4 regions of the Enterobacter sp. B79-1 genome follow, and region 3 is predicted to be linked to each of the others. Evidence: predicted binding sites of a transcription regulator. Region 3 holds the regulator's gene; each other region holds the start of a gene.

Region 1 (7,919 bases), on a different contig from region 3:
CAGAGCCTGATGCCAGGCCCAGCTCCGGCTCATGGCGATATTCGTTTGGCAGATCGGACATGTCTTCTGCATCGACGTACGGCGGATTGGTGACGATCAGATCGTACTGCAGCGTCGGCAGATCGCGGAACAGATCGGAGCGAATTGGCGTAACGTGATGGATCAGACCGTGCTCTTCAATGTTGTGCTCGGTTACGGCCAGCGCGTCGGTGGAAATATCGACCGCGTCCACTTCCGCTTCCGGGAAGGCATAGGCACAGGCAATCGCAATACAGCCGCTGCCGGTACACATATCCAGAATGTGCTGCGGCTGATGGTTAATCAGTCCTTCAAAGTGGTTGTTGATCAGCTCACCAATCGGCGAGCGCGGCACCAGCACGCGTTCATCAACATAGAACTCGTGGCCGCAGAACCAGGCTTTATTGGTCAGGTAGGCGACCGGGATACGCTCGTTCACGCGGCGGATCACGCGCTCAACGATGCGGTGCTTCTCGCTGGAGGTCAGGCGCGCGGTACGCATGTCTTCCGGAATATCCAGTGGCAGGTAGAGGGACGGCAGCACCAGCTGAACGGCCTCATCCCACGGGTTATCGGTACCGTGACCGTACCAGATATTGGCGGCGCTGAAGCGGCTAACCGACCAGCGCAACATGTCCTGTATGGTATGCAGCTCGTTTACTGCTTCATCGACAAAAATTTTATCCACTCTTTCCTCCAGGGCATGCTCGCATAATTTTCGGCGGCTAGTTTGCCATGAAGACGGCGATAAATCAGCAATGACGCGTACCGCTTGAGGTTAAAAAATGCGTTTAGTCGGGTACACTATCGGAAATACGAGATGAGAATGCCAAATGAAAAAGAAAACATCGCTCAGCGAGGAGGATCAGACACTCTTCCGACAGCTGATGACCGGGACGCGTAAAATCACGCAGGACACCATCGTTCATCGTCCTCAGCGCAAAAAAATCAGCGAAGTGCCGGTCAAGCGACTGCTCCAGGAGCAGGCCGATAACAGCCACTATTTTTCAGATGAATTTCAGCCTCTGCTCAACACGCAGGGGGCTGTGAAGTACGTACGTGAAGACGTCAGCCATTTTGAGCTGAAAAAGTTACGCCGTGGGGACTATTCACCGGAGCTGTTTCTCGATCTGCACGGGTTAACCCAGATGCAGGCGAAACAGGAGCTGGGGGCGTTGATTGCGGCATGTCGTCGCGAACACGTTTTTTGCGCCTGCGTGATGCATGGTCACGGCAAACATATTCTCAAGCAACAGACGCCGCTGTGGCTGGCTCAGCATCCACACGTGATGGCGTTTCATCAGGCACCCAAAGAGTACGGCGGAGATGCCGCATTGCTGGTGTTGATTGAAGTCGAGGAATGGCAGCCGCCAGAGTTGCCCTGACAGGATGGCGGGAAGCACATTGCACCCCGCCATATCGCACGTCACGTCAGATCGCTTTTGCCATCTTCAGGTTGCACGGACTCATTTGCCAGTTAAAGACACCTTTGCCGGTTTCGTCCAGGGTGACGTTGGCAATGGCGGAGGTCGTGAACATAGGCGGCGTTTCGCCAGGGCACAGCTCAGATACCAGATAGCCGACCAGCGGCAGGTGGGAAATGACCAGTGCGGAAGCGACACCTTCATTGCACAGCGCCTGAAGATAGGCACTCACAAGACCCACATCGCCACACGGCGTGAGTTCAGGGAGAACATCCACACTGGAAGGCAGGTTCATACACTCCCCTACCACATCCAGCGTCTGTTCTGCACGCAGGAACGGACTCACCAGAACGCGTTCAATGTCCACTTTTTGACCTTTAAGCCAGGTAGCCATTTGACGGGATTCGTCGCAGCCACAGACTGTCAAAGGACGTACTGAGTCACTGGCGGCATCGAGTGCCGCGTCGCCGTGACGCATGATAAAAACTTGCATATTGCACCGCTTTTGTTAACCAGAATCACCGGCGTTGACTACCCGCGATTAAAGCTGGGAGGTAGAAAACCCGATGGCCGGGCATTGTGCCTGATCCATTCGGTGAATGAAACGCTGTTTTTTACCTCAATGGCGTAAGTATAGTCAATCTCTGTTTACAAATTCGCCAAAACAGGTCTCTTCACCGAAGGATTTACCCTTCTTTGACCTCAGCTTACGAGGACAGTTTCCCTTGCAGGCCAAAATGTCTGGCCCCGTTCCGCCATCTGCAATAATTCGTCACAGGGTGTAAACCGTGGACCATATTGCGAAGCCAGACGTTGCAGAATTGCAACCACTTCACCCGCCCCGAGGGTGTCCATATACCGGAACGGGCCGCCAAGGAACGGCGGGAAACCAATACCAAATACGGCACCGATGTCACCATCGCGTGCGCTTTTGATCACCTGTTCGCCGAAACAGCGCGCCGCTTCGTTGAGCATCATCATCACACAACGCTCAGCACACTGCGCTGACGACAGTTTTCCCTGACCGGTAACAGAAATAAGCCCATAAACCGCAGGGTCGACCTGTTTCTTGCTTTTACGCCCTTTTGCCCCGTAAAGATAGAAACCGCGTTCATTTTTTCTGCCTTTGCGATCGTCCTTCAAAATTGCAGAAACAATGTTTGCAGGGGGGCTAAAACGGTCTCCGTAAGCAGCTTCCAGTACAGGTATAATTTTAGTGCCGGTATCTATTCCTACCTCATCCAAAAGTTGGATTGGGCCGACAGGGAAACCAAACTTCACCAGCGCCTCATCGACGTGCTCAATCTTCTCCCCTTCCGTCAGCAACCGCATTGCTTCATTAATGTAGGGAGCCAGAATACGATTGACGTAGAAACCTGCTTTATCTGCCACGACAATCGGCGTTTTGCCCTGCTTTTTCGCGAGCTTGACCACCGTGGCAACGGTTTGCGGACTGGTGGTCGCGTGTGGAATAACCTCCACCAGCGGCATTTTTTCAACCGGGCTAAAGAAGTGCAGACCAATAACCTGTTCCGGTCGTGCGGCTTTCGCCGCGATGTCGCCAATCGGCAATGACGAGGTGTTTGAAGCAAAGATGGTATGCGGGGCGCAATGCTGTTCAACGTCTGCCACCATTTGCTGCTTGAGCGCCAGATCTTCAAACACGGCTTCTATCACCAGATCGCGATGTGCAAAACCGCGGTAGTCCGTGGTGCCAGTGATCATCGCGAGTGTTTTATCGCGCTCGCTTGCTTTGATATGGCGGCGTTTAACCTTCTGATCGAGGTTCTGCCAGCTGTACTGAAGCGCGTGGTTGATTCCCTTAGGATTAATGTCTTTGATACGCACCGGCAATTTGCCTTTGCTGGCAGTGACAAACGCAATTCCACCGCCCATCAGCCCGCCCCCCAGCACGCCAACGGCGCGCAGCGGCGCAGGCTCAGCTTCGCTTCCCGGATCTTTTTTGACGTCAGTGCTGGCAAAGAAGATGCTGCGCAGCGCCTGAGACTGCGGCGTCATCGCCAGTTCACCAAAGGCTTTTGCCTCGGCGGCATAACCGCTGCTGCTGCCCTGTGACAAGCCGGTTTCAATCACTTCAAGAATGCGCTTCGCCGCCGGGTAGTTGCCTTTGGTTTTTTGCTCGGTCTTTTTGCTTACCATGCTGAACAGGAGCGCGCGCCCCAGTGGCCCTGCCAGCACGCGCTCACGCACAGGAAGAGGACGTTTTGCCTGACGCCCTTTCAGGGCCAACTCAACGGCGGCCTCCAGCAAAATCGAGTGGGCAACCACTTCATCGACCAGACCCACTTTCAGCGCCTGACGGGCGCGCAGCTGCTTGCCGGTTAAGATCATCTCCAGCGCGGTACTCACCCCCACCAGACGCGGTAAACGCTGCGTTCCACCCGAGCCAGGTAACAGGCCTAACTGCACTTCCGGCAGGCCTAACACCGTTTTTGCATCATCGGTACAAATGCGGCTATGGCAGGCCAGCGCCAGCTCTAAACCGCCCCCCAGACAAGCGCCGTGTATGGCAGCAATCACCGGGAACGACAGGGCGTGGATCTCAGCCATCACCTGCTGCCCCTGACGCGCCAGCTCTTCGGCTTCCTGAGCGCTTTGCGCGCGGGCAATCATGTTGATATCGGCTCCGGCAATAAAGTTATCCGGCTTGGCCGAGATAAACACCAGACCGCGAATGGCTTTGTTTTCGCGGAGCTGTTTTAGCATCGCGCGCACCTGAACGCCAAATTCGGCCTTCAGGGTATTCATCTTTTCATCAGGCACATCAATAGTGATAACGGCCACGTTATCGAGGCGAACCGTCAGATTGAATGCAGATGGCATGTCCATTATTCAGCCTCCAGAACCATTGCTGCGCCAAGACCACCTGCCGCGCAGGCGGTAACGAGACCAAACCCACCGCCGCGGCGACGAAGTTCATGTAACGTTTGGGTAATCATACGCGCGCCCGTTGCCGCAAACGGATGGCCGTAGGCGATGGATCCGCCAAGCACGTTAAACTTACTCTGATCCACTTCGCCGGTCGCGTGGGCGCGGCCCAGTACATCGCGCGCGAAGCGCTCGCTTGCCAACAGCTGGATGTTTGCCAGGGTTTGTGCGGCAAAGGCTTCGTGCATATCGATCAGGGTTAAGTCAGCCAGCGTCAGCCCCGCGCGCTCCAGCGCCAGCGGCGTGGACCAGGCTGGACCTAACAACATGTCCTGCCAGACATCAATCGCCGTAAACGCATAGCTTCGCAAATAACCCAGCGGGGTGATGCCAAGCTCCTTCGCACGGGATTCGGTCATCAGGATCACGGCCGCAGCACCGTCCGTCAGAGGCGTACTGTTGGCCGCCGTAACGGTGCCATGTTTACGATCAAACGCCGGGCGCAGTTTTGCGTAATCCGCCAGCGTCGAGGTGCCGCGGATATTGTTATCTTCCACCAGAGGTTCGCGGAAAGGCGGGATGTAAGCCGTCATCACCTCGTCGGCAAGTTTGCCTTCCGACCAGGCCTTCGCAGCGAGCTGGTGCGAACGATGCGCCAGCGCATCCTGCTGTTCGCGGGTGATGCCGTAGGTCTTCGCCATCTGCTCAGCGGTATCGCCCATGCGCAGACCGGTTGAATATTCAGCCACCGCGGGCGGAACAGGCATCAGATCGCGCAGGCGTAAACGCGAGAAGAGTTTAAGTTTCTGGCCGGTCGTGCGGGCTTTGTTAGCATCCACGAGGATACGTGCCAGCTTTTTGCTGACCCCAATCGGCAGCACTGAAGAGGAGTCCGCCCCGCCCGCGATACCCGCGCGAATAGTCCCCGCCATCAGGCTTTCGGCCACGTTAGCCACCGCCTGAAAGCTGGTCGCGCAGGCGCGACTGACGCTGTAGGCATCGGTGTGCACATTCATTCCCGTGCCGAGAACAATTTCACGTGCAATGTTGGGGGCTTCAGGCATCTGCACGACCTGGCCGAAGACCAGCTGTTCGATGACCTCAGGCGGAATTTCGCTGCGAGCCAGCATCTCGCCTACGACTATTTTTCCCAGATCGACGGCCGGTATACCATGAAAGGCGGTTGCCTGACGCGCAAACGGCGTGCGCAACCCGCTAACAATGGCAATGCGATCACCTTGTCGGGTGATAAGCGGTAATGCCTGACTCATAACATTCCCCTGTAAAAAACTTTACACAAATATAAAGTGGTCTGACCTGATAACAGTCTTAACCATTTTTTTACATTCAGCCAATCGGGGAAGCATAAAAATGCGAGCTAAAACACAGAGAAGAAAAAGAAAATGCCCCTGCATGGCAGAGGCATTTGTGCGGTTTTGTTGCCGGGTGGCGGCGTTGCCTTACCCGGCCTACACGATCGTAGGCCCGTGCAAGCGAAGCGCCGCCGGGCAAAAGGATTAACGCAGGCCCAGCTGGAAAATCAGCGTTTCAGCTTCACACGCAAAAACAAAATCGATGTCCAGCTTCACGCCGCCGTCCACTTCGGTAAAGGTCGACTTGATTTCGCACGGATCGGATTCTACTTCACGCGCACGCTGACTCAGCGCGGCCAGGGTTTCTTCCGCTTCGGCACGGCTAGTGAATACACGGCTGTAAGACGCGGTGCAATCGGTGTTGTCCATGATGGTGCCAACATCCATACAGCAGCAAACCGGGGTTTCATCAGCACTGCATTTACTCATAGCTCAATTTCCTCTGTATTCGCGCGAAGCGCGAGATAAACACGATGCTGATATTTTACGCCCCGCCGTTGGCTCTCTCCAGCCGTTAATGACGCAAAATCGGATAAGTGAGCAATATCACACTAAAAAATGATCTAAAACAAAATTCACCCTTTCGGGTGAGTCTCGCTGGTCACAATTTTGCCAACCAGATCTCGTTTCAAGAAACATGTTTGAAAATATTAATAAACAAACTTGCAACATATTAGCTGGTCAGACCTATACTCACGCCACTGGTCTGATTTGTATGTCATACCTCAGACCCTACACTTCGCGCTCCTGTTACGGTATGTAACAATTATTGAATAAAAATAACTCAATGAGGTTATGGTCATGAGCCAGAAAACCCTGTTCAAAAAGACTGCGCTGGCAGTCGCAGTGGCAATCGTCTCAACGTCCGCCTGGTCAGCGGGCTTCCAGTTAAACGAATTTTCTTCCTCTGGCCTTGGCCGTGCATATTCCGGGGAAGGCGCTATTGCTGATGACGCAGGTAACGCAAGTCGTAACCCTGCGCTTATCATGATGTTCGATCGCCCGACCTTCTCTGCTGGTGCGGTTTACATCGATCCTGATGTCAATATTTCCGGCAAATCGCCTTTCACCGGCGCGAGCCTGAAAGCGGATAACATTGCGCCGACAGCGTGGGTACCTAACCTGCACTTCGTTGCGCCGATTAATGAACAATTTGGTTGGGGTGCGTCAGTCACCTCTAACTATGGTCTGGCAACCGAGTTCAATAACAATTACCCGGCAGGCGAATATGGGGGCAAAACCGATTTAACTACCCTCAACCTGAACCTGAGCGGCGCGTATCGTCTCAATGACAACTGGAGCTTCGGCCTGGGCTTTGATGCCGTCTACGCTGATGCCAAAATTGAGCGTTATACCGGTGAACAAACTGCCGCTCTGCCGAAAAACAGCAACAAGATCGCCAGCCTGAAGGGCGATGAGTGGGGCTACGGCTGGAACGCGGGTATTCTGTATGAGCTGGACAAAAATAACCGCTGGGGTCTGACCTATCGCTCAGAAGTGAAAATTGATTTCGATGGCGATTACAAAAGCGGCATCCTGAGCCCTGTAAACGGCATGGTTCCGGGTGCAGGCACCACCATCCCGTGGGGCACGTCAAACCAGACCGTACCAGGTTCACTGTCACTGCATCTGCCAGAAATGTGGGAAGTCTCCGGTTACAACCGCGTCGCACCACAGTGGGCTATTCACTATAGCCTGGCATACACCAGCTGGAGTCAGTTCGAAGAGTTGAAAGCGACCGGCACCAATGGTCAGACGCTGTTCTATAAGGACGAAAGTTTCCACGACGCATACCGTATTGCGCTGGGTACAACCTACTATATGGACGACAACTGGACGTTCCGTACCGGTATCGCTTTTGATGATAGCCCGGTTCCGGCTGATAAGCGCTCCATCTCCATCCCGGATCAGGACCGCTTCTGGCTGAGTGCTGGTGCAACCTATGCATTCAACGAGAATGCGTCAGTCGACGCTGGCGTCTCTTATATGCACGGTCAGAAAGTGACGTTCCAGGAAGGCCCTTACGAGTTCACCTCTGAAGGTAAAGCCTGGCTGTTCGGTACCAACTTCAACTACGCGTTCTAATTCGCGCAGGGATCAAAAAAGGTGAGCATCGCTCACCTTTTTTATTTATTCCGAATCGATATCTTTGAGTTCATTCTCGATGGCTTTCGCGTTCGGATTATCTTCCGGCTTCAGCTTGCCGCCATTGGCA
Region 2 (7,919 bases), on a different contig from region 3:
ATCGTTCGCGGAAATCGCGATCGCATCCACGCCCTGGGCGATCAGTCCGTTCAGCACCTCGATCTGCGCTTCTGCCGTGGTGGTGGTCGGGCCGGTATAAATCACTTTTACATCGCCTAACTCTTTGGCCGCCTCCTGCGCGCCGACGTTCGCTGCTTCGAAGAATCCATTCCCTAAGGACTTCGCCACCAGGGCGATTTTCACTTCAGCTAAAGCGGAACCGGACAACGCCAGAGCGGCAACGGTGAGGATCAAGCTTGTCTTTATTTTCATTGCTTTTACTCCACTGACTTGAGTTAGTTGTAGGGATTGCAGGTGGTTTTCGCCCCGTCTCGGTGAGCGGGGCGCGATGTTGTTATGGGTACAGATCTAACGCGGACTGCATCGGGGTGACGCTAAAGCGTTTGCCCAGGGCGATCAGCTCTTCCCGGGTGATGGTCTGCTTCATGCCGCCCATGGAATAGACCTTCACCAGCACCTCCGCGGATTTCTCGGCGGTGTCGATCAGGCCAAAGGTTTCATCAAGCGTAGGGCCGCTGCCAAACACGCCGTGGAACGGCCACAGCACCAGTGAATGTTTTTGCATATCCACGGCGGTTGCCTGGCCAATTTCGTCGGTACCCGGCACCATCCACGGCAAAATGCCGACGCCGTCCGGGAACACCACCAGACACTCGGTGCTGCCTTCCCACAGCTTGCGGGTAATAAAATCAGCGCTGTTTTCCAGCACGTAGGTCAGGGCGATCAGGTTGGTGGCGTGACAGTGCATGATCACGCGGTCTTTGCCGTTGGTGGCCTTAATGCGCTCGCAGTGGGAGAGGAAGTGTGCCGGCAGTTCAGAGGTTGGCACCGCTTCATCGGTCAGACCCCACAGAATGTGGTAGCCCGCGCCGTCGCTGTCCACCTTCACCACGCCGAGGTTGGCCTGCGGGTCGAGCTGGACGTTACGGAAAAACTTCCCAGAACCGGTGACGATAAACGGCGTGTTGGCGAGCAGCGGCATCGGCTGGCTCAGTGCGATATAGCGCGGCTTCTGGTGGAAATCGGCCGCGAAGGGTTCGATATCCGCGTCGTCCAGGCGCAGCGTCAGGTTGCCGCCGTTGCGCTCGTCCCAACCCTTCAGCCAGGCGTCAGAGGTGGCTTTGATCATGCCCTGGACGAACCAGGAAGTGGTGATGGTCTGCATTCTGTGTTTCCTTTGAAAATGCCGGGTGGCGCTACGCTTACCCGGCCTACTTTTACCTGTAGGCCCGGCAAGCAACGCGCCGCCGGGCGATGTTTTTTTACTGACGAGCGGCAAGAACGTCTTTCTCATACGCCCGCACGTTGTCCAGCCACTGGCTGCCCGCAGGCGCATCGTTACGCTGGCAGTACATTTCCCACACCGCCTGCCACGGCAGGGATTTCTGCTCTTCCAGCAGCGCCAGACGCGCGGTGTAGTCACCGTTAGCCTCCAGCTGTTTCAGCGTGGCGACAGGCTCCAGCAGCGCCCGCAGCAGGGCTTTCTTCATGTTGCGGGTGCCGATAACCCACGCTGCGATGCGGTTGATGGAGGCATCGAAGAAGTCGAGGCCGATGTGGACGCGGTCAAAGAGGTCGTGGCGGATGATTTCGCTCGCAATCGCCTGGGTTTCGTCATCCAGCAGCACCACGTGGTCGCTGTCCCAGCGCACCGGGCGGCTGACGTGCAGCAGCAGGCGCGGCACGTAGAGCATGGCAGCGGAGATTTTGTCGGAGATCACCTCGGTCGGATGGAAGTGACCGGCATCCAGGCACAGCGCGGTCTGGCGGCTGGTGGCGTACCCCATGTAGAACTCGTTCGAACCGACGGTGTAGCTCTCGGCGCCAATGCCGAACAGCTTGCTCTCCACGGCGTCGATGTGGTGCGCCGGGTCCAGCTTCTCGCTGATGGCCTCATCCAGCGCGGCCAGCAGGCGCTGGCGCGGAGCCAGACGGTCGACGGTGATGTCCTTCATGCCGTCCGGGATCCAGATGTTCATCACCGACGGCGTGCCGAGCTGCTCGCCAAAGTACGCAGACACGCGGCGGCTGGCCTTCACGTGGTCGATCCAGAACTGACGGATTTCATCGTCCGCGTGGGCGAGGGTAAAACCGTCCGCGCTCAGCGGATGCGAGAAGCAGGACGGGTTGAAATCCAGGCCCAGCTTATTGGCTTTTGCCCACTCCACCCAGTTCTTAAAGTGTTCCGGTTTGATTTCGTTGCGCGCCACCGGCTCGTCGGATTCGAGGTAAATCGCGTGCAGGTTCAGGCGCTTTGGTCCCGGGATCAGGCTCAGGGCCAGCTCCAGGTCGGCGCGCAGCTCGGTCGCGTTACGCGCTTTGCCCGGATAATTACCCGTGGCCTGAATACCACCCGTCAGGGAACCGCCCGGGTTCTCGAAACCGGCGACGTCATCGCCCTGCCAGCAGTGCATAGAGACGGGAAGACGGTCGAGCTGGCGCAGGGCCTCTTCGACATCCACGCCGACGGCGGCGAAACGCTGTTTAGCCAGGTCCCAGGCTTGTTCTAATTGAGTGGTCATGCGCAAAGCTCCTTAGTCAGTCGTTTTTGCTGAAACTGCGCCCGGTAGCGGGCAATCTCATGGCAGGGATTGGGGGTGAAGGTGGTCAGGCTGGCGTTCGCCGCCACCACCGAACGGAAGTCGTCAACGTTGGAGAGTTCGTCCAGCGTCATCAGCTGAATGCCGATATTGCCGAGCGTAGAAGCCTCTACAGGGCCCGCCACCACGGTGATGCCGCAGGCATCCGCGCAAAGCTGGTTCAGCAGCTGGTTCTGACAGCCGCCGCCCACGATGTGCAGCTGGCTGAACGGCTTGCCGCGCAGATCGGCTAGCTCGCTGAGGATGTCGGCATACAGCAGGGCGAGGCTGTCAAAAATGCAGCGCGCGAGCTCTGCCGGGCTGGACGGCACCGGCTGCCCGGCGGCGAAACAGGCGGTCTGGATTTCGGCGCTCATGTGCGCCGGGTTGATAAAGCGGTTATCGTTCGGGTTGATCAGGAAGGTGCAGGCCTTCAGCGTTTCGGTCTCCGCGATAAGCGCAGGCAGGTCGGTAACGTTTTGCTCTTTCAGCACGCGCTGGAGCAGCCACAGGCCCATGATATTTTTCAGCACGCGATAGCGCCCTTCCGCACCACCTTCGTTAGTGATGTTCGCCGCCATCGCAGCATCGCTGGTGTACGGCGTTTTGCTCTCAAAGCCCATCAGCGACCAGGTGCCGGAAGAAAGGTATGCCGCGTCTTTGCTGGCGAGCGGCGAGGCAATGACCGCGCTGGCGGTATCGTGGCTGGCGACGGCAACGACGGGGATTTCATTCCCCTGGGGGCAAATCCACTGACCGATCACATTTCCGGGGTGCGTTGGCGTGCCGAACCAGGATGGCGATGCGCCCGTCCACGCCAGCAGGTTTTCGTCCCAGTTATCGGTGTTGATGTTCACCAGTTGGGTGGTGGTGGCGTTGGTGTATTCCCAGTTCATATTGCCGGTCAGGCGGTAGCTCAGGTAATCCGGGATCAGCAGCGCGTGGGCCACGTTCGTGACCAGCTCCGGCTGCTGCTCGACGAGAGCGCGCAGCTGGTACAGCGTGTTAAACGGCAGAAACTGAATGCCGCTGCGCCCGTAGATGTTGTCCTTGCCAAGCTGGGCGATGGCGTGCGCCATCAGGCCGTCGGTACGGCTGTCGCGGTAGGAGACGGGCAGGCCGACGCGCTCGCCGTTACCGTCCAGCAGCACATAGTCCACGCCCCAGGTATCAATACCGATGCTGTCGATACGAATGCCGTCGTTGCAGACGTTGTTCAGCCCGGTGCGGATCTCCGCCTCCAGGGCATCGATATCCCAGGTCTCAACACTGTCCTGCTTTTTCAGGCAGTTGGCGAAACGGTGCATTTCGCGAAGCGAAAGTGTGCGCTGGCTACAGTCCCAGATGGCGAGCATTACGCGGCCGCTGGAAGCGCCTAAATCAACAGCGACACAATGGCGAAAAGTCATGGTCGGATCCTTTCTTAATTCATTAGCGGTGAGTGTAAGAAAGGGAAGAAAAAGGCACCTTCTCGCCACTGACAGGCCAAATCCGGCGCTGGCAAGAAAGCAAAGATGAACGTGAGGGAGTTCACAGTTTCCAGTAATAGCGGGGTTTTCAGGCAGTGTGACGCTTACCGCATTTCCCGATCTTTCCGCTGGTTTCTTGAAAAACGGACAGCTTTTGCGAGGTTTGCTGCCGAAAATTTAAGGTGAGGGCGCAAGGCCTTAATTACTATTTTGAGAACATTTCTCATTGGTGGGGGCCGTTATGACCGTACTACACAGCGTGGATTTTTTCCCTGCAGGAGGGTCGCCCGTCGCGATTGAGCCGCGGCTCCCTCAGGCCGCGTTCCCGGAGCATCATCATGATTTTCATGAGATTGTGATTGTTGAGCACGGGACGGGCATTCACGTGTTTAACGGCCAGCCGTACACCATCAGCGGCGGCACCGTGTGCTTCGTGCGGGACCACGACAGGCACCTGTATGAACATACCGACAACCTGTGCCTGACCAACGTGCTCTATCGTTCCCCGGACGCGTTCCAGTTTCTCTCCGGGCTGAATCAGCTGCTGCCGCAGGAGCAGGACGGACACTATCCGTCGCACTGGCGGGTGAATCAGTCCACCTTACAGCAGGTGCGACAGCTGGTGAGCCAGATGGAGCAGAGCGAGGACGGGCCGGAGACGCACGTCATTGCCACCCGCGAGCTGCTGTTTATGCAGCTGCTGGTGCTGCTGCGCCGCAGTAGTCTGGTGGAGGGGCTGGAAAACAACGACGCCCGGCTGAACCATCTGATGGCCTGGCTGGAAGACCATTTCGCCGAAGATGTCTGCTGGGAAACGCTGGCGGATGATTTTTCGCTGTCGCTGCGCACTCTGCATCGCCAGCTGAAGCAGCACACCGGGCTGACGCCCCAGCGCTACCTTAACCGCCTGCGGTTAATCAAAGCGCGTCATCTTTTACGCCATACTGACGAAAGCGTCACGGATATCGCCTATCGCTGCGGTTTCGGCGACAGTAACCACTTTTCGACGCTTTTCCGTCGGGAGTTTAGCTGGTCTCCGCGCGATATTCGTCAGGGAAAAGACGCATTGCTTCAGTAACGCGAGGGCAGTCACCGTTTTATTGCCGCAATAAAGCTAATAATGTCAGGTTTTTCGGCACAGAGGTCGTGGTGTGGCTGCTCAGTTAATCCTTCGCAAAGATGATTTTTTTGCCTCCACGAGTCAGGCCGTCGCGGTGGCCGATCGCTACCCGCAAAACGTCTTTGCCGAGCATACCCACGAGTTTTGCGAGCTGGTGCTGGTGTGGCGCGGCAACGGCCTGCACGTCCTCAACGACCGACCCTACCGCATCACGCGCGGGGATCTGTTCTACATCCGCGCCGAAGATAAACACTCCTACGCCTCGGTTAACGACCTGGTGCTGCAAAACGTCATCTACTGCCCGGACAGGCTCAGGCTTAACGTCGACTGGGCGGCCAACATCCCCGGTTTTCTTGATGCCCGAGGAGAACCGCACTGGCGCTTAAGCAGCGGCGGCATGACCCAGGTTCGGCAGGTTATCTCTCAGCTGGAGCAGGAGAGTCAGAAGAGCGACCCGGTCGCCAACCAGATGGCGGAGCTGCTTTTCGCCCAGCTGGTGATGACGCTGAAACGCCACCGTTACGCCACCGACAACCCCTCCGCCACGACGCAGGAAGCGCTGCTGGATAAGCTCATCACCACGCTTGCGGGCAGCCTGAACAAAAGCTTCGTGCTGGAGAAATTCTGCGAGCAGGAGCAGTGCAGCGAGCGCGCGCTGCGCCAGCAGTTCCGCACCCAGACGGGGATGACGGTGAACCACTACCTGCGCCAGCTGCGCATCTGCCACGCCCAGTATCTGCTTCAGCATACGGAGCTGATGGTGAGTGAAGTGGCAATGCGCTGCGGCTTTGAGGACAGCAACTACTTTTCGGTGGTGTTTAACCGCGAGGTAGGGATGACGCCGGTTCAGTGGCGTCATCGCAGTCGAAAGGCGGCGTAGTCAGTTCGCCATGCCGAGGCCAACGATGTTGGCGGCAATGATAATCACCACGCAGCCCAGGCTCAGCACGCCCACTGGACGACGCCCGGCATTGTTCCACTCCTTCAGCACCAGTCCAACCAACCCGCCGCACAGCACGTAGAAGCTCATGTGCAGCATCCAGCTCATGTAGTCGTACTGCGCCGGAATGCTGGCGTGGCCCCAGGCGTAGAAGAAGAACTGCAGGTACCACATCAGGCCGCCGAGAGCGGAGAGCAGCACGTTAGTGATGATGAGCGGTTTTGCCAGCGAGAAATCGGCTTTTACCGACAGGTTCTTCACTTTTGCCAGACGAATGAAGCAGAAGCCGAGGTTCACCAGCGCGCCGCCGCCCATGATCACCACGTAGCTTGGCAGGGCAGCGTACAGCGGGTCAACGCCCAGCGCCGCGGCCGCTTCGTGCATCGGTTTGGCGGCGTTCATGGCGAACGACATGCCCGCCGAGAAGATGCCGCACATCACCGCCAGCAGCAGCCCTTTCTTCAGGTTGAAGTCTTCGGCCCTGATGCCCATCTTGCGCTCTTTCAGCTGGCCCGCGCGGGTGACGATACCCACGCCGATCACCGCGACCAGCACGCCCAGCAGCGTCATTCGTCCGCCCTGGGTGTTGATCAGCACGTCGAAGTTGCCGTTGAGGATCGGCGTCATCAGGGTGCCGACGATAAGCGTAATGCCAATCGCGATGCCGATGCCCATCGACATGCCGAGATAGCGCATGGTGAGGCCGTAGTTGATGTTGCCGATGCCCCACATCGCGCCGAACAGAAACACCGGCAGTAGGGTAGAGGCGCTGAAGGAGGAGAAGTAGCCCCAGAAATCCGGGAGCAGCATGGCGCTAATGGTCCACGGCAAAATCAGCCATGACACGGTACCGCCAACGGACCACATGGTTTCCCATGACCAGCCTTTCACTTTTTTAAACGGGGCATAGAAACAGGCAGCACTGGCCGCGCCTATCAAATGCCAGAAGATACCCACCGTAATCGCATGATTCATTTTTACATCCTCATCGTTTTTATAGTCGGTGGCTTCCCGCCGACTTGATGAGTGTAAAAATTAGGCGGTTTGGGAACCTTCAGAAGGTTGCCGCACTTTTGTTCTGGATGGCAATCAGCACGTTAACCGCGTGAGCAGACTCACATTTCCGCCATTAATCGAAAACTGAATAACCTTATAAAAACTACGGCATTGATAATCATTTTCAATATCATTTAATTAACTATAATGAACCAACTGCTTACGCGGCATTAACAGCTGTGCCGCCCGACAATAATGGAGAGGATTATGAGTTATACACTGCCATCCCTGCCGTATGCCTACGACGCACTGGAACCGCATTTCGACAAGCAGACGATGGAAATCCATCACACTAAACACCACCAGACCTATGTGAACAACGCGAACGCCGCGCTGGAAAGCCTGCCTGAGTTCGCTAACCTGCCTGCTGAAGAGCTGATCACCAAGCTGGACCAGCTGCCAGCGGACAAGAAAACCGTTCTGCGTAACAATGCGGGCGGCCACGCTAACCACAGCCTGTTCTGGAAAGGTCTGAAAACCGGTACCACCCTGCAGGGCGACCTGAAAGCGGCTATCGAGCGCGACTTCGGTTCCGTTGACAACTTCAAAGCGGAATTCGAAAAAGCCGCTGCAACCCGTTTCGGCTCTGGCTGGGCGTGGCTGGTTCTGAAAGGCGACAAGCTGGCGGTGGTTTCTACCGCTAACCAGGACTCCCCGCTGATGGGTGAAGCGATCTCTGGCGCATCCGGCTTCCCAATCGTGGGCCTGGACGTGTGGGAGCACGCTTACTACCT
Region 3 (7,919 bases):
GCGCGCGATCTGGGCAAACACATCAGCTATTTCGGGCCGGAAGCCAACGATTTCAGCCTGCTGGAACAAACCTTCCGCGAATACGGGCAGAGCGGGACCGGGCAGTCCCGCAAATACCTGCACACCTACGACGAAGCGGTTCCCTGGAATCAGGTGCCGGGGACGTTCACCCCGTGGCAGCCGCTGCCGGAGCCGACCGACGTGCTGTTTTACGAAGGGCTACACGGCGGCGTGGTCACGCCTCAACACGACGTCGCGCGTCACGTAGATCTGCTGGTCGGCGTGGTGCCGATTGTTAACCTTGAATGGATCCAGAAGCTGACGCGTGACATGAGCGAGCGCGGGCATTCTCGCGAAGCGGTGATGGATTCCGTCGTGCGCTCCATGGAGGATTACATCAACTTCCTGACGCCGCAGTTCTCCCGCACCCACATCAACTTTCAGCGCGTGCCGACGGTGGATACCTCCAACCCGTTTGCGGCCAAAACGATCCCGTCGCTGGATGAGAGCTTTGTCGTCATCCATTTCCGCAATCTAGAAGGCATTGATTACCCCTGGCTGCTGGCGATGCTGCAGGGCTCGTTTATTTCGCATATGAATACGTTGGTAGTGCCGGGCGGAAAAATGGGGCTGGCGATGGAGTTAATTATGACGCCGCTGGTCCAGCGACTGATGGAAGGGAAGCAGATCGCGTGAGTTGTTTTGCCCGGTGGCGCTGCGCTTACCGGGCCTACGGTCGTGCTTTTGTAGGGCGGGTCAGCGAAGCGCCACCCGCCAAAAGATTAAGCCTCGATCACTTCATACGAATGCGTGATTTTTACCGCTTTCTCCAGCATTAACGCCACAGAGCAATATTTCTCCGCAGAAAGGTCTACGGCGCGTGATACTGCGGCATCTTTCAGTTCTTTACCGGTCACGATAAAGTGCAGATTAATGTGCGTGAACAGGCGTGGCGCCTCTTCGCGTCGTTCGGAAGTAAGCTTCACTTCGCAATCGGACACATCATGACGACCTTTTTGCAAAATCGACACCACGTCAATTGCGCTGCATCCGCCCGCCGCCATCAGCACCATCTCCATCGGGCTTGGGGCTTTGTCGCCGGAGTTACCGTCCATCAAAATCTGATGTCCAGAAGCGGATTCGCCCAGGAACGTTAAACCTTCAACCCATTTCACACGCGCTTGCATATTCATTAACTCCAACGTTGCATTTTTGGTGACAGATTACGCGTGCATTACATTTCTCGCAACGGAAGGCGACCTGCATCATGCTGAAGCGAGACACCAGGAGACACGCGGCAAAAGCTATGCTAAAACACTCTGGATGCTACAGTAATACATTGACGTTACACATGTATGCAGAGGACATCAAACTTTACTGGCTGCGAAACGTTACGACAGCCGACTTCCCAGGGTATGGGTAAGAATTCGATTGCAACCCCAGAGTCCGGATGCATCTTATGACTCTGGTGACAGCTTATAACAGAGGATAACAGCGCATGGTGCTTGGCAAACCGCAAACAGACCCGACTCTCGAATGGTTCTTGTCTCATTGCCACATTCATAAGTACCCATCGAAGAGCACGCTGATTCACCAGGGTGAAAAAGCGGAAACGTTGTATTACATCGTTAAAGGCTCGGTGGCAGTGCTGATCAAAGATGAAGAAGGGAAAGAGATGATCCTTTCTTATCTGAACCAGGGCGATTTCATCGGTGAACTGGGCCTGTTTGAAGAGGGCCAGGAACGTAGCGCCTGGGTTCGTGCAAAGACAGCATGTGAAGTGGCTGAAATTTCTTACAAGAAATTCCGTCAGCTGATTCAGGTTAATCCTGACATCCTGATGCGTCTTTCTTCCCAGATGGCGCGCCGTCTGCAGGTGACGTCTGAGAAAGTGGGTAACCTCGCCTTCCTGGACGTGACCGGCCGTATCGCGCAGACCCTGCTTAACCTGGCGAAACAGCCAGACGCCATGACCCACCCTGACGGCATGCAAATTAAAATTACCCGCCAGGAAATTGGTCAGATCGTCGGTTGCTCCCGTGAAACAGTGGGCCGTATCCTGAAAATGCTGGAAGACCAGAACCTGATCTCCGCCCACGGTAAAACCATCGTGGTTTACGGAACGCGTTAATTCCGCTCAAACGGCGTGCCATCGCAAGGTGTCACGCCGTTTTTGTCTCTACTCCCCATGTGGCGCAGGCTGATCTATCACCCGGAAGTTAACTACGCACTGCGACAAACGCTGGTGTTGTGCCTTCCTGTGGCCGTGGGCCTGATCCTCGGACACCTCCAGCAAGGTCTGCTGTTTTCCCTCGTGCCCGCCTGCTGCAACATTGCCGGTCTGGACACGCCGCATAAGCGCTTTTTCAAACGCCTGATTATCGGTGGCTGTCTGTTTGCGGGCTGTAGTCTCGCCGTACAGCTCCTGCTTGCCCGTGATATCCCGCTGCCCCTGATCCTGACCGTGCTGGCGATGACGCTTGGCGTGACGGCGGAAATCAGTTCGCTGCACGCGCGCCTGCTGCCCGCCTCGCTGATTGCGGCTATCTTCACCCTGAGCCTCGCCGGGAATATGCCGGTGTGGGAGCCACTGCTGATCTACGCCCTTGGCACGCTCTGGTACGGGGTGTTTAACTGGTTCTGGTTTTGGCTCTGGCGGGAACAGCCGCTGCGTGAATCCCTGAGCCTGCTCTATGTGCAGCTTGCGGATTACTGTGAAGCCAAATACACCCTGCTCACCCAGCATACCGACCCGGAGAAATCCCTGCCGCCGCTGCTGACGCGTCAGCAAAAGGTTGTCGACCTGATTAGCCAGTGCTACCAGCAGCTGCACATGCTTGCCGCCAACAAGAACCACGAATACAAACGGCTGCTGCGCACTTTCCAGGTGGGGCTGGACCTGCAGGAGCATATCTCCGTTAGCCTTCACCACCCGCAGGAGGTACAAAAGCTGGTAGAGCGCAGCCATGCAGAAGCAGTGATCCGCTGGAACGCCCAGACCGTCGCCGCGCGGCTTAGGGTACTGGCTGACGATATTCTCTATCACCGCTACCCCACGCGTTTTAACATGGATAAACAGCTCGGCGCGCTGGAGAAAATCGCCCGTCAGCATCCGGATAACCCGGTAGGCCAGTTTGCCGCCTGGCACTTCAGCCGTATCGCCCGCGTGTTGCGTACGCAGCGCCCGCTTTATCCCCGCGACCTGATGGCGGATAAGCAGAAACGTCTGCCGCTGCTGCCTGCGCTCAAAAGCTATCTGTCACTGAAATCCGCCGCCCTGCGCAACGCGGCGCGGATAAGCGTGATGCTGAGCATTGCCAGCCTGATGGGCATGGCGCTGCACCTGCCTAAACCCTACTGGATCTTAATGACCGTGCTGTTTGTCACGCAGAACGGCTACGGGGCCACGCGAGTGCGTATCTTCCACCGGGCTGGCGGAACGCTAGCCGGGCTGATTATTGCGGGCGTGACGCTTCACTTCCACGTGCCGGAAGGCTATACGCTGGTCGGGATGCTGGCGATCACCATGGTGAGCTATCTGATCATCCGTAAAAATTACGGCTGGGCGATGGTGGGCTTTACGGTCACGGCGGTGTACACCCTGCAGCTGCTCACGCTCAACGGCGAGCAGTTTATCGTGGCTCGTCTGGTCGATACACTGATTGGCTGCCTGATTGCCTTCGGCGGTATGGTCTGGCTGTGGCCGCAGTGGCAGAGCGGATTGCTCAGGCAGAACGCCCATGACGCGCTGGAAGCTGACCAGCAGGCCATTCGCCTGATCCTCAGCGACGATCCGCAGCCCTCCCCGCTGGCGTATCAGCGGATGAAGGTCAACCAGGCGCACAACGCGCTGTTTAACTCGCTCAATCAGGCGATGCAGGAGCCGGGGTTTAACTCGCACTATCTTGCAGACATGAAGCTGTGGGTGACACACAGCCAGTTTATCGTCGAGCACATTAACGCCATGACCACGCTGGCGCGCGAGCACACGATGCTGACGCCGGATCTGGCGCAGCGCTATTTGCAGTCGTGTGAAATTGCGTTGCAGAGGTGTCAGCAGCGTCTGGAGTATGACTCGCCGGGTGAATCGGGTGATTCGAATATTCTGGAAGCGCCTGAAACGCTGACCCACGGGCCGATGAGCACCCTTGAGCAGCATCTGCAGCGCGTTCTGGGGCATTTGAACACCATGCACACCATTTCATCGGTGGCATGGCGTCAGCGCCCGCATCACGGGATTTGGTTAACGCGCCGGTTAAAGCGAACCGAGTATTAGCCTTTAACGATCTTCGCGACCGCCGCGGCAAAGCGGGTTAATCCATCTTCAATATCTATATCTTCCACCACCAGCGACGGCGCAAAGCGCATCACGTCAGGTCCGGCATTGAGCACCATCACCCCTTCGTGCGCGGCGGCGTGCAGGAAATCACGCGCGCGGCCTTTGAACTGCGGCTTCAGCTCGGCGCCAATCAGCAGCCCCATGCCGCGGATCTCGCTGAAAACATCATATTCATCGTTAATCTGCTGGAGATGCTTCACGAACAGCTCACGCTTCGCGCTAACGCCGTTCAGCACCTCAGGCGTATTGATAATATCAAACGCGGCACCCGCCACGGCGCTCGCCAGCGGGTTGCCGCCGTAGGTAGAGCCGTGAGAGCCGACGTGGAACGCAGAGGCAATCTCCTGCGTCGTCAGTACCGCACTCACCGGGAAACCGCCGCCGAGCGCTTTGGCGCTGGTCAGGATGTCCGGCGTCACGCCGTAATGCATGTAGGCAAACAGATCCCCGGTGCGCCCCATGCCGCACTGCACTTCATCAAAGACCAGCAGCGCCTGATGCTCGTCACACAGTTCGCGCAGCCCTTTCAGGAATTCCGGCGTCGCTGCGGTCACGCCGCCTTCGCCCTGAATAGGCTCGACCACCACCGCGCAGGTGTGGTCGTCCATTACCGCTTTCACGGCATGCAGATCGTTAAACGGCACGTGGACAATGTCTGCCGGTTTCGGGCCGAAGCCGTCTGAATACTTCGGCTGGCCGCCAACGGAGACGGTAAAGAAGGAGCGTCCGTGGAAGGCATTGTGGAAGGCGATGATTTTGGTTTTGTACGGGCTGTGGCGCGTGGTGGCGTAGTAGCGCGCCAGCTTAAAGGCGGTTTCGTTGGCTTCGGTGCCGGAATTCATAAACAGCACGCGTTCCGCGAAGGTGGCATCGATGATCTTACGCCCCAGACGCAGCGCCGGTTCGTTGGTGAACACGTTGCTGGTGTGCCACAGGGTTTCGCCCTGGGTTTTCAGCGCCTCCACCAGCGCGGGATGGCAATGGCCCAGCGCCGTCACCGCAATCCCGCCCGCGAAATCAACATACTCTTTGCCCTGCTGATCCCAGACGCGGCTGCCTTTCCCCTTCACAGGGATAAACTCAGCCGGTGCATAAATCGGCAGGATCACTTCATCAAATGTTGCACGGGTAATTGCTGGTTGTTCAGTTGCCATGTCATGACCATCCATTTTTATGTCACAGTGATTGTGAAAATATAATCACAAAATATGCATAAAAAATCACAGCAAGGCAACAGATATTCAGCGATTGAGGAAATTTGCCAGCAGCGCGTGTCCCTGCTCGCTGAGGATGCTTTCCGGATGGAATTGCACGCCTTCGAGATCCCACTCGCGGTGACGGATACCCATGATCTCCTGCGTCTCGCTCCAGGCGGTGACCTCAAAGCAGGCGGGTAGCGTCGGCGGGTCAATGACCAGAGAATGGTAGCGCGTCACGGTTAACGGATTATTTAACCCTGCGAATACGCCCGTGCCGGTGTGGGTGACCGGAGAGGTTTTCCCGTGCATCACTTTCGCAGCGCGCACGATGGTGGCACCAAACGCCTGGGCAATAGCCTGATGGCCCAGGCAGACGCCCAGAATCGGCAGTTTGCCTGCATAGTGGCGGATAACATCCAGAGAAATGCCTGATTCCGAGGGCGTACACGGCCCCGGCGAAATCACGATTTTCTGCGGGGCCAGCGTGTCGATATCGGCCAGGGTGAGGTCATCATTACGGCGGACAACCACCTCTGCACCCAGTTCACAAAAATACTGGTAAAGGTTCCAGGTGAAGGAATCGTAGTTATCAATCAGCAGAATCATGGCGGCTCCCGAAAAAATGCCGCCCTATTCTACTCAGATTCCCGCGCTTCGCTCACTACTTTGGCAAAGATAACGCTCAGCGCGGTCAAATCGCCCATCGCGCCGCTTCGGTTAGCCGCCACCCACTGCTCGGGATCGATATTCCGCCAGTCCAGCGCGTAACCCGCGTGGAGCGCCAGCTGCTCGAAGAAGACGCGTTGGGCAATGCCGTTGCCGCGTATAAAAGGATGCAGCATATTGATTTCACAGTAGTAATGACTAACCTTGTCAACAAAAGCCGCCTTCTCAAGGCCCACAAGATACTTTTCGCTTTCAAGCGCCGCCATCAGCTCGTTGCCCATCTTCTCGATGTACTCGAAATGGCAGAAGGGAATGTCACCCTTAAAAATATCGTCGGTACGGAATTCGCCTGCCCGCTTCATCTCGCTGTGATACAGATGGCGGTGAATCAGGCACAGATGGGGCAACCCGGGCGCGGATGGCCCAAGCTCCAGCGTTTCGATGTGGGGCGCTGAAGGACCATGACCTTTTTCAAGGAGACAACTGGCCTGCAAATTGACGCTACGCTGCTGTTCCCAGAGACGGGATTTTTGCTTGTCGGTGAGTTTTTTCACTTAACGCCTCCCTGAATAGTCCGTTTGCCACAAGTATAAGCAGCAAAACGCGCTTTCGCAGGGAGGGCTACATAACGCGGGCAGAAGAAACCCGCGTTCAGAAGAGTTACGGCAGAACTTTTGCGGAAAGGATAACGATCGGTTTTGACGGGACATTCTGATACGGGCCGACGTCGTGAGTAGGCACCTGAGAAATCTTGTCGGCCACGTCCATCCCTTTCACGATTTTACCGAAGACGGCATAGCCAAAGTCGCGCTGGCCGTGGTCAAGGAAGGCGTTATCCGCCACGTTGAGGAAGAACTGGCTGGTCGCGCTGTCTTTATCTGCGGTACGCGCCATGGAGATAGTGCCGCGCTTGTTCAGCAGGCCGTTGTCCGCTTCGTTTTTAATCGGTGGGTTAGGCTGCTTCTGCTGCATCTGCTCGTTGAAGCCGCCGCCCTGCACCATAAAGCCCGGGATCACGCGGTGGAAAGTGGTGTTGTTGTAGAACCCACTGTTCACGTAGTCGAGGAAGTTTTTCACAGAAACAGGGGCTTTCTGGCTGTTCAGTTCCAGCTCAATATTCCCGGCAGAGGTGGTCAGCAGGACGTGAGGGTCACCCTTGGCTGCCAGCGCAGCAGGGGAAACGGCAGAAAGAGCAAACACAGCTGCAACAGCCGCCAGTGTTGATTTGAGCATGAGAATTCCTTAACAAAGCGCAGTATAAAAAGCGAATGGCTTGATTCTAAAGAGCAGTATGAACGGAGACCAGCCTTTTACCTAATTTTACGAAATTGAAACAGTTGTTACCGCGCAAACGATTGGTAATAGCGCCATTTTACGTGATCTGCATCACACAAAAATATGCAAATGTGATCAATATTTTCTGAAAAGATTTAATTAGATCACTTTCGAGTCTAAAATCTGCCCGCTCTCAGCGCCTTCCCGGCGCTTTTCTTTTTCTGAACAGGCCAGACATGACTAACAGCAATCGCATCAAGCTCACATGGATCAGCTTCTTCTCCTACGCCCTGACCGGCGCGTTGGTGATCGTCACCGGGATGGTGATGGGAAATATCGCAGACTACTTCCAGCTGCCCGTTTCCAGCATGAGTAACACCTTTACCTTCCTCAACGCGGGGATCCTGATCTCTATCTTCCTGAATGCCTGGCTGATGGAA
Region 4 (7,919 bases), on a different contig from region 3:
GTCTCCACCGCGCTGATGCTTGCTTCAGAAAAATCAGATGGCGCCGAAGTGGCGGTCAGCAAAACCACCGGCATCAGCGTGAGCACCCGCTATGGCGAAGTGGAGAATGTCGAATTCAACAGCGATGGCGCGCTTGGGATCACGGTGTATCACCAGAATCGCAAAGGCAGCGCGTCATCCACCGATCTCAGTCCGGATGCCATCGCCCGTACGGTGCAGGCGGCGCTGGATATCGCCCGTTATACCTCTCCTGATCCTTACGCAGGCGTGGCGGATAAAGAGCTGCTGGCGTTTGATGCGCCGGATCTCGATCTTTTCCACCCGGCGGAAGTGACTCCGGACGACGCCATAGAACTGGCCGCGCGCGCCGAGCAGGCTTCCCTGCAGGCCGATAAGCGCATCACTAATACCGAAGGCGGCAGCTTCAATAGCCATTACGGCATCAAAGTCTTTGGCAACAGCCACGGCATGCTGCAGGGCTACTGCTCTACCCGCCACTCGCTCTCCAGCTGCGTCATCGCCGAAGAGAACGGAGACATGGAGCGTGACTACGCCTACACCATTGGCCGCGCGCTGGGGGATTTGCAGTCTCCTGAGTGGGTGGGTAAAGAGTGTGCCGAACGCACGCTGTCTCGCTTGTCACCGCGCAAACTCTCCACCATGAAGGCCCCGGTCATCTTTGCTAATGAAGTGGCAACCGGCCTGTTTGGCCATCTGGTGGGCGCTATCGCGGGCGGCTCGGTGTACCGTAAATCGACATTTCTGCTCGACTCGCTGGGCAAGCAGATCCTGCCGGAATGGCTGACCATTGAAGAGCATCCGCACCTGCTGAAAGGGCTGGCCTCCACGCCGTTCGACAGTGAAGGCGTGCGCACCGAACGTCGCGATATTATCAAAGACGGTATTCTGACCCAGTGGCTGCTGACCAATTACTCCGCGCGCAAGCTGGGGCTGAAAAGCACCGGTCACGCGGGCGGGATCCACAACTGGCGCATTGCCGGCCAGGGCCTCAACTTTGAGCAGATGCTGAAAGAGATGGGCACTGGCCTGGTCGTCACTGAACTGATGGGCCAGGGCGTAAGCGGCATCACCGGCGACTACTCGCGCGGCGCGGCGGGCTTCTGGGTCGAAAACGGCGAAATTCAGTATCCGGTGAGCGAAATCACCATCGCGGGTAACCTGAAGGATATGTGGCGCAACATCGTTACGATCGGTAACGATATTGAAACACGTAGCAATATACAGTGTGGTTCAGTTCTTCTGCCCGAAATGAAAATTGCGGGTCAATAAAGATAGCGTTTTGTTAATAATAAAAAAGGAAGTGAGCAATGCGTAAACATCTGTTAGCGATCGTCGCGGCTTCAACGCTGGTTCTTGGTTCGTCTGCGTTTGCCGCCGATCTTGAAGACAACATGGACATCCTCAGTGAAAACCTGAAGGTGGTGCAGAAAACGGACAATGCGGCGGACATGAAAGACGCCTTGACCAAAATGCGTGAAGCGGCGCTGGATGCGCAAAAAGCAACCCCGCCGAAGCTGGAAAGCAAAGCGGCAGACAGTGCAGAGATGAAAGACTATCGCCACGGCTTTGACGTGCTGGTCGGCCAGATCGACGGTGCGCTGAAGCTGGCTAACGAAGGCAAGGTGAAGGAAGCCCAGGCGGCGGCCGACCAGTTTGTGGCGACGCGCAACACCTATCATAAAAAGTATCGTTAATTGGGTGCCTGAGCTGTACGTCCTTCCTCCGTATGCGGAGGCGCATTACGCGCCCCCGCATCTTTGCTCCCTACTTACCGGAGCGACACTCCATCCGCGCGGTCACTTCAAGCGAGCCGTTTCGAAAACGGATCTCGCACAGTGTTTTCCTCGTCACCAGCGTTAAGATGATTATCGTCAAAGAAATAATCATCAAAACCCCGATACTTGGGTTTCTGCGTTTCATGGATGCCTCCTTGCTGTAAAGCGGGCGAGGTAGCAAACATCACGTGGCTAGACGTGTCGTTTACAGCCCCGTCCTGATTTAAATTCAGGTAGGGGCTTTCCACTTTCCGTCCCATGCCTGAGACGGTCAGTCTCAAGCACCCGTCGCCACTCTAGCGAATCCCCATAAGAAAACCTTATCCACGTCACATTTCTACGAGCTTGCTCGTAATCTTTTCCACTTCGCTGACCTGTTCATTGCCGCTGAATAGCGTGATATTCATCACGTAAATACAGCGGTCTATCCAGATTCACCGCATTTATGTGGCACAGATCACTGCTGCTGCTCGCCTTTCCACTTCGAAGTGGAAAACAACTCGCTACAAACAATTCCCCTGCAACGTTAGTTTTATTCCAGAGCCATTAACGGGGTAAGACCAGTGATTAACGGAGCGGTAATGAACGACGTTGGGGAACAGGCGGAGCAAACAGAACAGCTCGCGAACACCATGCTGCAGCAGGTTTATGCCCTGCTGGCCCGGCACGACATCATCCCTAACGCAGTGCAGGAGCAGATGCTGACCTCCCACGTTCGCGCGATGGCGCACCGGTCCGTGACCGGCGAGCCGCTGCCGGAGGTAGAAGCGGAGCTGTTCGACGAAATTTCACCAGATTCAATGCAACTTGCCCGTGAAGTGGTAGCGCAGTTTGGCAACCTTCCTGATGAAGAAGCCTGGCTGCTCTCCGTTCACTTCGAAGTCGCGAAAGACAACCTTTAAGGAGCAACACATGGAACAGATTACAGTCGTGATTGGCGATCGCCTGGGCAAAGGTCAGAAAGTGGCAGCCGGTGTGGAAAAAGCAGGTGGACGCGCGGTTGTCGTACCGGGCATGGCCGCGGACATGAAGCTTGGCGACATGATGAAAGCGGAAAACGCCACCTTCGGCATCTCCTTCTGCGGCAGCGGCGGCGCGGGTGCCATCACGGCGCAAACCAAATATGGCTACAAAGCGAAATACGGCATGCGTTCCGTGGAAGAGGGCGTGACTGCCATCAACGAAGGCTGCAACGTGCTGGGCTTTGGCTTTATGGATAAAGAAGAGCTGGGCGAGCGTCTGGTGCAGGCGTGGCAGAAGAAATACGGCGCATAAGCATGAAAGAACAGTTCTCAACCACGGTGAGAGTGAAGGGAAAAGGCGACGCCAAAGCGCGCGCCTTTGCCGACGCGCTCAACCACGTACAGGCCGCGGTGATGAAAGCCTCACCGCATATCTTACTGCGTATTGAGCCACAGGATGTGCAGGTTGTTCAGGCGCAAGAAGAGGTGCGTAAAGAAGCGTTTCTGTTCTTCTTTTTGCGCCGGGAAAGACGCACCTACAGCGTGGAGCTGGATGTGACCGTCAACGTGACCGCTATCAATCTTGACCAGGTGGATTTCGTCACGCAACGTTGATTATTCATAAAAGGGCAGACTGATGTTCTTAATTATATTAATAAAATCGCTCATCATTGGCGGCCTGGTTGGCGTCGGTGTGGGGGCCGGGGCTGCACGCATGTTTCATGCGCCTACCACACAGGGTATGGGCGCGTTTCGTACGTTGGGGGAACTGAACTCCTGTGAAGGGGATCCGGCGTCCCACTTCTCCTTTGGGTTAGGTTTCTTCTTTAACGCCTGGGCCTCTTCCGTGGCCGCAGGTGCCTTCACACAGGACGTTGACCACCGCATCATCCCGAACTGGGGTGCTGCTGCACTGATGATTAAAAACCGTAACGTCGGTGAAACGCTGCACGATCCCCGCAAAATGGCGATTGCCTGCGGTGTGATCGGCATGATCGTCGTGACCTTCCTTAACCTTACCGCCTCCTCCGTGCCGGCAGCGCTTCAGGTCACCGCCGTGAAGGTGCTGGTGCCTGCGGCTAACCTGCTGGTGAACACCGTCATGCCGGTGATCTTCTGGCTGGCGGCCATCGACGCGGGTAAAAAATCGGGCTTCTGGGCGACCATTTTCGGCGGCGCAGCGCAGCTGATCATGGGCAACGCCGTACCGGGCCTGGTGCTGGGGATCCTGATCGGTAAAGGCGTGGAAGAGAGCGGCTGGAACCACGTCACCAAAGTGATGATGGCGGCCATCGTCCTGCTCTTCGTGCTGAGCGGCTTCTTCCGCGGCTTCGACATGAAGATGATCGAATCCTTCCATCTGACCGTGCCGAACTGGCTCGACATGATCCACAACTCGCTCAGCGGTAAATAACAGGAGCCTCTACATGGAACAGAATAAAGGTTTTTGGTATGCCGACTGGTCGTTCCCGATCTTCGTTGGCCTGCTCTCCTCCGGCGTCTTTGCCGGAACGCACATGTACTACCTCTACGGCATCGGCGCGTTTAACGAAGTGGCCTTCGTGGCGATGCTGAAAGCGGGGATGGATACCGGCGTCTACGGCGCGGTGGCAGCGTTCGGCGCAAGCTTCCTGTTCGCCCGTATTATCGAAGGCTCGCTGGTCGGTATTCTCGACATCGGCGGGGCGATCCAGACTGGCGTAGGCCTCGGCGTACCGGCGCTGCTGCTGGGCGCGGGGATCATGTTCCCGGTGACCAACTTCATTGCCGCGCTGATTACCGGCCTGGTGATTGGTCTGGCGATTGGCTACGTCATCATCCTGGCGCGTAAGTTCACCATCAACCAGAGCAACTCTACCTACGGTGCAGACGTGATGATGGGCGCGGGTAACGCCTCCGGCCGCTTCCTCGGGCCGTTGATTATCCTCAGCGCCATGACCGCCTCCATTCCTATCGGCGTCGGTTCCCTGCTGGGTGCGCTGGTGTTCTACATCTGGCAGAAGCCGATCACCGGTGGCGCGATCCTCGGCGCGATGCTGTTGGGCTGGCTGTTCCCGGTCGCCCTTTAATACCCGCGGGCGCTCAGGCGCCCGCCTTATCAGGAGATCCTCATGTTTGATTTACTCCTGCGCCGTGCGCGCCTTGCCGACGATACCCTGACCGATATCGCCATTCAGGACGGGAAGATCGCGGCGCTGGGCGACATTGACGCCCCCGCGCATAAAACGGTTGAGCTGAACGGCGACGTATTCGTCAGCGCAGGCTGGATTGACTCCCACGTTCACTGCTACCCGAACTCCCCGATTTACCACGACGAACCGGACAGCGTCGGCATTGCCACCGGCGTCACCACCGTGGTGGACGCGGGCAGTACCGGTGCCGACGACGTGGACGATTTCTACGACATCACCCGCAAAGCCTCTACCGAGGTGTTTGCCCTGCTGAACATCTCCCGCGTGGGGCTGATTGCCCAAAACGAACTGGCCAACATGGCGAATATCGACGCCGACGCGGTGAAGCAGGCGGTGAAGCGCCACCCTGATTTTATCGTCGGCCTGAAGGCGCGTATGAGCAGCAGCGTGGTCGGTGAAAACGGCATCACGCCGCTGGAGCGCGCCAAGGCCATTCAGAAAGAGAACGGCGACCTGCCGCTGATGGTGCACATTGGCAACAACCCGCCGAACCTCGACGAAATTGCCGAGCTGCTGAGCTCCGGCGACATCATCACCCACTGCTACAACGGCAAACCCAACCGCATTCTGACGCCATCCGGCGAGCTGCGCGCCTCCATCACCTCCGCCCTGAAGCGCGGCGTGCGCCTGGACGTCGGCCACGGTACGGCGAGCTTCAGCTTTGAGGTGGCGAAACGCGCCATCGCGATGGGCATTCTGCCGCACACCATCAGCTCGGATATCTACTGCCGCAACCGCATCAACGGCCCGGTCGGCTCGCTGGCAAGCGTGATGTCAAAATTCCTCGCCATCGGCATGTCGCTGCCGCAGGTGATTGACTGCGTGACCGCGAACGCCGCCGACGGCCTGCGCCTGGCGCATAAAGGCCGCATTCAGCCGGGTCTCGATGCCGACCTGACGCTGTTCACCCTTAAACGTCAGCCGACGATGCTGACGGATGCCGAAAACGACAGCCTGCAGGCTGAACACATTCTGGTGCCGCTTGCCGCGATCCGCGCGGGCAAGGGCTACATGACCGAACAAGGGAGCACGGAACATGCCTTCGATTTATGAGAAGTACAACTTAAAGCAGGTTATCAACACCTCCGGCCGCATGACGGCGCTGGGCGTCTCCACGCCGCGCCCGGAAGTGGTGCAGGCGGCGATGGACGGCATGAATCACTATTTCGAGATGAAGGATCTGGTTAACAAAACCGGGGAATACATTGCGAAGCTGCTGGACGTGGAAGGCGCGACGGTGGTTTCCTGCGCGTCGGCGGGCATTGCCCAGTCCGTGGCGGCGGTGCTGGTGAAAGACAGCGACTGGCTGCTGGAAAACCTGCACGTCACCCCGATTGAGAACAACGAAATCGTCCTGCCGAAAGGCCACAACGTCAACTTTGGCGCGCCGGTGGGCACCATGGTGGCGCTGGGCGGCGGCAAGCTGGTGGAAGCGGGCTACGCCAACGAATGCTCTGCCGATCAGCTGGCGGCGGCGATCACCCCACGCACGGCGGCGATCCTCTACATCAAATCGCACCACTGCGTGCAGAAAAGCATGCTCAGCGTCGAGCAGGCGGCGGTCGTGGCGCGCAAGCACGATCTCCCGCTGATCGTCGATGCGGCAGCGGAAGAAGATCTTCACGCCTACTACCGCTCCGGCGCCGATCTGGTGATCTACAGCGGCGCGAAGGCGATCGAAGGGCCAACCAGCGGGCTGGTGATCGGCAAAACTCAATATGTTGAATGGGTGAAGCGTCAGACGGCGGGCATTGGCCGCGCCATGAAAGTGGGCAAAGAGGGCATTCTCGGCCTGACCTGCGCCATCGAACACTACCTGACGGCGACCAAAGAGAGCGGCGCTGAGATGGTGGCGAAGATGACGCCGTTTATCGACGCGCTCAACACCCTGAACGGCGTGACCGCGCGCGTGGTCTGGGACAGCGCCGGTCGCGATATCGCCCGCACCGAGATTAAGTTCGACGAAGCCGCAACCGGCGTCGGCACCGGCGATCTGGTGGCGAAGCTGAAGCAGGGCGAATACGCCATTTACTTCCGTGGCTACAAGGCCAACGAAGGGATTATCGAGGCGGACGTGCGCAGCGTGAATGCTGACCAGCTGAACATCGTCTACCGCCGCATTAGCGAAGTATTAGGACAGGAGAAAAAAGCATGAAACTGACCCCCAACTTTTACCGTGACCGCGTCTGCCTGAACGTGCTGGCAGGATCGAAAGCCAACGCCAGCGCCATTTACGAGGCGGCGGAAGGTCACGTGCTGGTGGGCGTGCTCTCCAAAAATTACCCGGACGTGGCGAGCGCCGTTGCTGATATGCGTGAATATGCCGCGCTGATTGATAACGCGCTCTCCGTCGGCCTGGGCGCGGGGGATCCGAACCAGTCGGCGATGGTGAGTGAAATCTCCCGCCAGGTGCAGCCGCAGCACGTCAATCAGGTCTTCACCGGCGTGGCCACCAGCCGCGCGCTGCTGGGGCAGAACGAGTCCGTGGTCAACGGTCTGGTCTCCCCGACCGGCACCGTCGGGATGGTCAAAATCTCCACCGGCCCGCTGAGCAGCACGGCCCCGGACGGCATCGTGCCGGTTGAAACCGCGATTGCCCTGCTGAAGGATTTCGGCGGCAGCTCCATCAAGTACTTCCCGATGGGCGGCCTGAAGTGCCGTGACGAGTACAAAGCGGTGGCGGAAGCCTGCGCCCGTCACGATTTCTGGCTGGAGCCAACCGGAGGTATCGATCTGGAAAACTATGAGGAGATCCTGCAGATCGCCCTCGACGCGGGCGTGAGCAAAATCATCCCGCATATCTACAGCTCGATTATCGACAAAGCCAGCGGCGATACGCGTCCGGAAGACGTGCGTACGCTGCTGGCGATGACGAAGAAGCTGGTGAAGTAAAATAAAACCTTACCGCACACACCTGAAGGAGCCACCATGCACACCCGTACCCTGCTTGTCGCTTCACTCTCAATGTT

Evidence for each region. The regulator CRP, encoded in region 3, controls carbon source genes, mostly activating them, when cyclic AMP is high. The targets are predictions, from matches to a motif close to ATGTGANNNNNNTCACAT.
Region 1: the regulator CRP is predicted to act here: its motif matches at 6,239-6,256, upstream of AC2T6E_RS18940 (YfcZ/YiiS family protein).
Region 2: the regulator CRP is predicted to act here: its motif matches at 4,165-4,182, upstream of rhaS (HTH-type transcriptional activator RhaS).
Region 4: the regulator CRP is predicted to act here: its motif matches at 2,242-2,259, upstream of AC2T6E_RS12220 (glycine dehydrogenase).

The regions. Positions count from the first base shown of each region.
Region 1 is NZ_JBYAZJ010000008.1:23,981-31,899, forward strand. It holds gene prmB (50S ribosomal protein L3 N(5)-glutamine methyltransferase) at 1-706, opposite strand, end outside; gene smrB (endonuclease SmrB) at 852-1,403, shown strand; gene sixA (phosphohistidine phosphatase SixA) at 1,450-1,935, opposite strand; gene fadJ (fatty acid oxidation complex subunit alpha FadJ) at 2,145-4,292, opposite strand; gene fadI (acetyl-CoA C-acyltransferase FadI) at 4,292-5,602, opposite strand; gene AC2T6E_RS18940 (YfcZ/YiiS family protein) at 5,849-6,133, opposite strand; gene fadL (long-chain fatty acid transporter FadL) at 6,506-7,789, shown strand; gene mlaA (phospholipid-binding lipoprotein MlaA) at 7,835-7,919, opposite strand, start outside.
Region 2 is NZ_JBYAZJ010000010.1:56,049-63,967, forward strand. It holds gene rhaS (rhamnose ABC transporter substrate-binding protein) at 1-273, opposite strand, end outside; gene rhaD (rhamnulose-1-phosphate aldolase) at 356-1,186, opposite strand; gene rhaA (L-rhamnose isomerase) at 1,284-2,543, opposite strand; gene rhaB (rhamnulokinase) at 2,540-4,009, opposite strand; gene rhaS (HTH-type transcriptional activator RhaS) at 4,311-5,147, shown strand; gene rhaR (HTH-type transcriptional activator RhaR) at 5,221-6,069, shown strand; gene rhaT (L-rhamnose/proton symporter RhaT) at 6,070-7,104, opposite strand; gene sodA (superoxide dismutase [Mn]) at 7,393-7,919, shown strand, end outside.
Region 3 is NZ_JBYAZJ010000009.1:178,643-186,561, reverse strand. It holds gene AC2T6E_RS20685 (phosphoribulokinase) at 1-696, shown strand, start outside; gene AC2T6E_RS20680 (OsmC family protein) at 783-1,187, opposite strand; gene crp (cAMP-activated global transcriptional regulator CRP) at 1,499-2,131, shown strand; gene AC2T6E_RS20670 (YccS/YhfK family putative transporter) at 2,189-4,276, shown strand; gene argD (bifunctional acetylornithine/succinyldiaminopimelate transaminase) at 4,273-5,493, opposite strand; gene pabA (aminodeoxychorismate synthase component 2) at 5,581-6,144, opposite strand; gene AC2T6E_RS20655 (putative adenosine monophosphate-protein transferase Fic) at 6,174-6,758, opposite strand; gene ppiA (peptidylprolyl isomerase A) at 6,865-7,437, opposite strand; gene tsgA (MFS transporter TsgA) at 7,716-7,919, shown strand, end outside.
Region 4 is NZ_JBYAZJ010000003.1:378,458-386,376, reverse strand. It holds gene pmbA (metalloprotease PmbA) at 1-1,290, shown strand, start outside; gene cybC (cytochrome b562) at 1,329-1,715, shown strand; gene AC2T6E_RS12225 (Hok/Gef family protein) at 1,786-1,908, opposite strand; gene AC2T6E_RS12220 (glycine dehydrogenase) at 2,360-2,698, shown strand; gene AC2T6E_RS12215 (SFCGS family glycine-rich protein) at 2,709-3,071, shown strand; gene AC2T6E_RS12210 (DUF4312 family protein) at 3,074-3,373, shown strand; gene AC2T6E_RS12205 (DUF4311 domain-containing protein) at 3,396-4,172, shown strand; gene AC2T6E_RS12200 (DUF4310 family protein) at 4,186-4,827, shown strand; gene AC2T6E_RS12195 (amidohydrolase/deacetylase family metallohydrolase) at 4,870-6,003, shown strand; gene AC2T6E_RS12190 (DgaE family pyridoxal phosphate-dependent ammonia lyase) at 5,987-7,105, shown strand; gene dagF (2-dehydro-3-deoxy-phosphogluconate aldolase) at 7,102-7,842, shown strand; gene AC2T6E_RS12180 (lactonase family protein) at 7,879-7,919, shown strand, end outside.